3 regions of the Bacillus sp. WC2503 genome follow, and region 2 is predicted to be linked to each of the others. Evidence: predicted binding sites of a transcription regulator. Region 2 holds the regulator's gene; each other region holds the start of a gene.

Region 1 (2,208 bases), 4.3 Mb from region 2:
ATCTTCTTTTTCTTTCTCCCATTTCGCTCTCATGCTACTTGCAACTTCTTTTAAATCCGATAATTCACGTTGCAATGTTTTCAGACGTTCTTGGCTACCAAAGTCCTTCTCTTTTCCAAGAGCGGCTTCTTCAATTTCCAGCTGCATAATACGGCGCGTTACTTCATCTAATTCTGTTGGCATAGAATCAATTTCTGTACGAATTGTTGCGCACGCTTCGTCAACAAGGTCAATTGCTTTATCCGGTAAGAAGCGATCTGAAATATATCGATCTGATAAAACAGATGCTGCTACAATCGCGCGGTCATGAATATTTACACCGTGATAAATTTCAAAACGCTCTTTTAAACCACGTAAAATGGAGATTGTATCTTCAACAGTCGGTTCCTCTGCTAATACTTGTTGGAAACGTCTTTCTAACGCTGGGTCTTTCTCAATATATTTACGATATTCATCTAATGTCGTTGCCCCGATACAATGCAGTTCACCACGAGCAAGCATCGGTTTTAACATATTCCCTGCGTCCATCGCACCTTCTGTTTTACCAGCACCGACGATTGTATGAAGTTCATCAATGAATAATAAAATACGGCCTTCACTCTTTTTAATTTCATTTAATACAGCTTGCAGGCGCTCTTCAAATTCACCACGGAATTTTGCTCCGGCTACAAGTGCACTCATATCTAATGCAAAGATTATTCTATCTTTTAACCCTTCTGGTACATCTTTTTTCACGATACGCTGTGCTAATCCTTCAACAATTGCTGTTTTACCAACACCTGGCTCACCAATTAAAACAGGGTTGTTTTTCGTTTTACGTGAAAGAATGCGAATAACGCGGCGAATTTCACTATCTCGTCCGATAACAGGATCAATTTTCCCTGCTCTCACTTCCGCCACTAAATCACGGCCATATTTTTCTAACGCTTCATAAGTTGCTTCTGGATTTTGACTAGTCACTCTTTGATTCCCCCGAACTGTCATTAAAGACTGTAATAAGTTATCTTTCGTAATATGCAATCTTGTAAATAAATGATTGATATCGCCTTTTTCTTCAGAAAAAGCAAGCAATACATGTTCTACTGAAATGTAATCATCCTGCAGTTTTTCTGCTTCTTTCCCTGCTCTTACAAGCAGTTGCTGCAGATTGCTTGTTATATACAATTTCCCAACTTCTGCTCCGCTTCCCGTTACAGAAGGTTTCTTTTTAATTACATTTTCTACATCTTGCTTCAATGCTTCTATATCAACATTCATTTTTTGAAATATACGTACTGCTAATCCATCTTGCTCCTCTAATAATGCAAGTAATAGATGAACAGTATCCACCTCTTGGTGATGATGAGATACCGCTAAAGATTGGGCACTCATAATCGCCTCTTGTGTTTTCGTTGTCATTTGATTTAAGTCCATCTTTACAGCCCTCCAAAAGTTTGACTTTCTTTGACCTTTGATTTGATTATACGCCAACTTACTTTTTTATACAATAAATTTGCCTATGTATTTTCAAACTTATTATTGGAAAAAGAAAAAGGGAGCATTCATTATGCTACTTAAAAAAGTACAGTAAATGAAATTATATTATGTAACAAAAAAAAGCCGCAATAAAGATTGCGGCTTCTGTTACGGTTTTCTTTTATATGTCCACTGACGGTTATGATTCGTGTTATCTGGAAACTTTTCACCGGCATTTAATTGTACCATTTGCGGATTTTTTACCATACTTCCCGTTTCACCAATTTCTACGTAAACGCCATCATTTGGCGCTTTTTGTCCAGAACGAAACCTGCGATTTTGTCCCATCTTCATTCTCCTTCCATGACGTCTTGCCTCATTAGTATATCCATTTTAAAAGAAAGCTTTTCTGTCATGTTTAGGAAACAAGTACTACAGTTCACCGATTTACAATATATATAATTACACAAGCTTAAGCAGGGATTACTTCCTTACTTGTAGAAAAAAAAGAAACCAACCTACCTGTAGGCTAGCTTCAAAGGAGAGTCAAACATATACGAGAAGATTACATGTTTATTATAAGCCTCCTCATACGGGCAATGTAACCCTTTTCACAATTTGTACATAATGAAAGAAACATTGTTTGAACTTTCTAAAAAAATATTGACTTTTCTTGATTTCCAACGAGAAATAGTAGACACCACCGTACTTTGCGACGTAAGATGGATATATAGTGAACTTTCCATCTATGGT
Region 2 (2,208 bases):
TTGATTGGCGCTTTGAAGCGCCTCTGATAACTGTAATCCTGAAAATAGGCACTGAATCCGAATATGGTCTTCTTCATTAAGCATAACACTAATATGTTCACTTTCTGATAGTAGACATGCTCCATATTCTGTCCCTGCAAGATTTGGACTAATTAAATGCTTTTCGACTAAAACTCTCCTTTGAAGAGGGGTTAATTCATTCATCTTTAATAGTCCAAACTCCCCAAAGGACCCTACTGCTTTATTTATAAATTTCTTTTTAAATAATTCATGAATCTGTTTAGCTTCTTCTTCGTTTTGCATAGTAGAAAATTGATATTGTTTAAAATTACGAGCCAAACGAATTCGACTACTTAAAACAATATCAGAATCAGGGCCATCCCCCTTCATCCATGGACTAATCGCTTCATTCATAATTTTGTCCAGTGACATAGAACTATTCCCCCTCTCTATGCTCACTAAGATGTATTTCAAGACCTCGAATCTTATCTCTTACCTCTGCAGCTTTCTCAAATTCCTCTTTCTGTACGCATTGTTTCAGAATGAGTTTTAGTTCATCTAATTCTTTCTTTAAGTGGATATTTCCTTCTATACGTTCCGGAATTTTTCCACAATGATCTGTATGCCCACCATGAAGACGTTTTAATAGTGGCTTTAAATGCTCCTTAAATGTATCGTAGCAAGAAGAACAGCCAAAACGTCCCACTTTTGTAAATTGTTCATATGTCATCTTACAATCTGGGCATCTTACTATATTTGCATTTGAAAATCCATTTTTTCCTTCTTCAAACATTGTTGATTCACCGTGTAATAAACCAGCAAATAAATCATGAAATGAAAAGTTAGACTGCGATGATTGAAAGAAAGACGTATAGCCACTTTGCTCTGCACATTGCTCACAAAGATGAACTTCCGCCTTCTTCTCGTTAATTACTTTTGTATAATGTAAAGTCGCTGGTCTTATATTACAGTTTTGACAAGTCATCACTATCCCCACCTTTACAACAGGAACGCTCTATCTCATGATACTTTTCATACATTACTAGATTGTTCGCTTTCCTGAATCCGTTTAAATAAAAGTGCATGTTCTTTTTCAAAACTTCTACAACATTTAATTGCTTTATCTTAGTCATCATTCTTTTACAAAAGCTATATTTATTTATATTTCAGTGTTCTTAACATTGCGCATAATATTCGAGCCCTAAGTTCATCTCGAGAAGGAACATCCATTGATAATACAGAACGATCTATTACGCTTAACATCAGTTTCGCTTCACGATTTGTTATGATTCCCTCTTCTATTAAACGTATAATCATGCTTTCTGCATTCCCTTGCGCAACACTATGATCAATCATATGAAGCATTTGATCAATAATGTCTATATCGTCATGCAGTTTGACTTTTATAATGCGAATGTAACCTCCTCCACCACGTTTACTTTCTACTACAAATCCTCTTTCTAACGTAAAACGGGTATTGATTACATAATTGATTTGAGATGGTACGCACTCGAACCGATCCGCAATCTCATTTCTCTTAATTTCAATCACATTATTATTGCTTAAGTCAATAACTTGCTTTAGATATTGCTCAATGATATCAGATATATTTCTCATTTATCCGCCACCTTTATTGACTTTGACTATCTTTGACTTTAATTATATACGTATTAATAAAATTTGCAACTCTTTTGCTTATTCACTATCCTAGCCACATTCTCCTGTATTTAATCAAAATATTAATACTTTAAACACATTTTTTTATTACTATGGATTATAAAATAAAACACGAAAAAACACGAGTCATTTGACTCGTGTTTTAGTTGCTTGGCGACGTCCTACTCTCACAGGGACAAGGTCCCAACTACCATCGGCGCTAGAGAGCTTAACTTCCGTGTTCGGTATGGGAACGGGTGTGACCTCTCTGCCATCATCACCAAACTATGAAGGCATATTCCTTCAAAACTAGATAACATTTGCTACATATTATATGGTTAAGTCCTCGATCTATTAGTATTCGTCAGCTCCACATGTCACCATGCTTCCACCTCGAACCTATCAACCTGATCATCTTTCAGGGATCTTACTAGCTTACGCTATGGGAAATCTCATCTTGAGGGGGGCTTCATGCTTAGATGCTTTCAGCACTTATCCCTTCCGCACATAGCTACCCAGCTATGCCCTTGGCAGAACAACTGGTACACCAGC
Region 3 (2,208 bases), 450 kb from region 2:
AGGATAGAGTTTCAGTATTAGAACGTGAAGAACCTCAATATAAAGGGTTTTAAGCAGACTGGAGGAAATCGCTATGTCTCACCTACCTGAATGGACACTTGTCATTCTCCGTTCTGTTTTTATATTAATCATGTTATTCGCTATTACAAAATGGTTAGGGAAAAGACAAATCTCCCAACTTTCCTTTTTTGAATACATAGCTGGAATGACGATTGGTGACATCGCTGCCCAAGTATCTACAGGGCTCGATCAAAAATTTTTCCATGGCGTCTTTGCGATACTCATTTTTGCTGCGGTACCCTTTTTCACAGGAATCCTCTCTTTAAAGAACAAAACAGCTCGAGATTTTTTTGAAGGGAAGTCTACCGTATTAATAAAAGATGGAAAAATACTTGAAGATAACTTAAAGAAAGAAAAATATACAAGTGACGAATTACTTGAACTACTCCGAGGAAAAAATGCATTCAGCGTAGCGGATGTTGAATTTGCTGTACTAGAACCGAGCGGTGAATTAAATGTATTATTAAAGAAAGATCGCCAACCCCTTACAGCAAAAGACGTAGGTTTAAAAGTACCAAACGAGAAGGAACCACAAACTGTTATTATGGATGGAAATGTACTAGATGAACCTCTGTCATCAAGCGGGCATAACCGCGCTTGGCTACATTCAGAATTAGAAAAGCTCGGCGTTGTCATTGAAAATGTTTTTCTCGGTCAAGTTGACTCGTACGGGCAACTTACTATCGACATTTATAATGACAAACTCCAAATGCCTTCTCCTCAAAACAAACCTTTATTATTGGCATCTTTAAAAAAATGTCATGCTGATCTTGAGCTATTTTCTTTAGAAACAAAATCGAAATCAGCAAGCGAAATGTATAGTAAAAACGCGAAACAAATCGAAAAGATTTTAAATAGAGTAACCTATCTTTTAAAAGAATAAATATCGAAAGAACGCTTCAATCAAAAGGCGTTCTTTTCTTTTTTTCTACAGTTTTCATGACGTTTAAATTTATGTAATTCGGTTATGATGTTGAAGATACATAAGCAGGGAATTTCAAAAACATAGCGAATATTTCATGGTACAACTACATATTTTTTTGATTTAAAGTGGTTTCGTTTGACCTTTATTGACCATAATTGTATTATAAGACTAAGAAAGCTTTAGAAGGAGGAAATAACAGATGAATTTAATTCCTACAGTAATTGAACAAACAAATCGTGGAGAACGCGCTTACGATATTTACTCTCGACTATTAAAAGACCGCATCATTATGCTTGGTAGTGCAATTGATGACAACGTAGCTAACTCAATTGTTTCCCAGCTTTTATTCTTGGAATCTCAAGATCCAGAAAAAGATATTCACATCTACATCAATAGCCCTGGTGGTTCTATCACAGCAGGTATGGCAATTTACGATACAATGCAGTTTATTAAACCACAAGTATCAACAATCTGTATCGGTATGGCTGCATCTATGGGTGCATTCTTACTTGCAGCAGGTGAAAAAGGAAAACGTTTCGCTCTTCCTAACAGTGAAGTAATGATTCACCAACCACTTGGCGGAGCACAAGGTCAAGCGACTGAAATCGAAATCGCTGCAAAACGTATCCTATTCTTACGTGAAAAATTAAACCAAATTCTTGCTGACCGCACAGGTCAACCACTTGAAGTACTACAACGCGACACAGACCGCGACAACTTCATGACAGCAGAAAGAGCTTTAGAATACGGCTTAATTGATAAGATCTTTACAAATCGTTAATAGATTTAAAGCGGAAGCGGCTCGTTTAGAACAGGAGGAAGTTGGAACCCCTTCATCCGAGGCGCTTTTTGCCTCGAATGAAGGGGTGAAACGACCGACTGTTCTAGCCGCTGGAGCTGGATACACTTAAAAGCAGAAGCGCCCTATTACAGGGCGCTTTTTTATTATCATGCCCTCCGTCTGTATACCCATCCTGGTATTCCCCTAAATATATCAACGATTTTTCAATTATATCGAACAAAACTCAAATTATATCAACGATTTTTTTAATATATCAACGGTTCGACACAACATATCGATTTACCGACAATCTACGACAAGGACAAACCAGCTACATACCCCCTATCCCGCAAAATCCCCTTAAGTAAACAGCAAAAACAAAAAAGCTATCGCACATGCGCGATAGCCATTTTATTGTACATATGCAGCTAATGCTTCTAAA

What was found. Region 2 encodes CtsR, which represses protease genes until heat stress. Its sites were predicted from a motif close to ATGGTCAATAAAGGTCAAACA; they were not measured.
Region 1: clpB (ATP-dependent chaperone ClpB) is a predicted target of CtsR. The motif match lies at 1,431-1,451, and genes of this name have one in related genera.
Region 3: clpP (ATP-dependent Clp endopeptidase proteolytic subunit ClpP) is a predicted target of CtsR. The motif match lies at 1,118-1,138, and genes of this name have one in related genera.

What each region holds. Positions count from the first base shown of each region.
Region 1 covers NZ_JBQYMD010000001.1:472,682-474,889, reverse strand. Annotated here, with positions in the region: gene clpB (ATP-dependent chaperone ClpB) at 1-1,413, opposite strand, end outside; gene ACUN26_RS02565 (YjzC family protein) at 1,624-1,803, opposite strand.
Region 2 covers NZ_JBQYMD010000001.1:4,727,207-4,729,414, reverse strand. Annotated here, with positions in the region: gene ACUN26_RS24410 (protein arginine kinase) at 1-432, opposite strand, end outside; gene ACUN26_RS24405 (UvrB/UvrC motif-containing protein) at 437-985, opposite strand; gene ctsR (transcriptional regulator CtsR) at 1,156-1,617, opposite strand; rRNA gene rrf (5S ribosomal RNA) at 1,826-1,941, opposite strand; rRNA gene ACUN26_RS24390 (23S ribosomal RNA) at 1,991-2,208, opposite strand, start outside.
Region 3 covers NZ_JBQYMD010000001.1:4,279,123-4,281,330, forward strand. Annotated here, with positions in the region: gene ACUN26_RS22190 (DUF1657 domain-containing protein) at 1-53, shown strand, start outside; gene ACUN26_RS22195 (DUF421 domain-containing protein) at 74-943, shown strand; gene clpP (ATP-dependent Clp endopeptidase proteolytic subunit ClpP) at 1,185-1,766, shown strand; gene ACUN26_RS22205 (hypothetical protein) at 1,741-1,896, shown strand; gene ACUN26_RS22210 (HPr family phosphocarrier protein) at 2,178-2,208, opposite strand, start outside.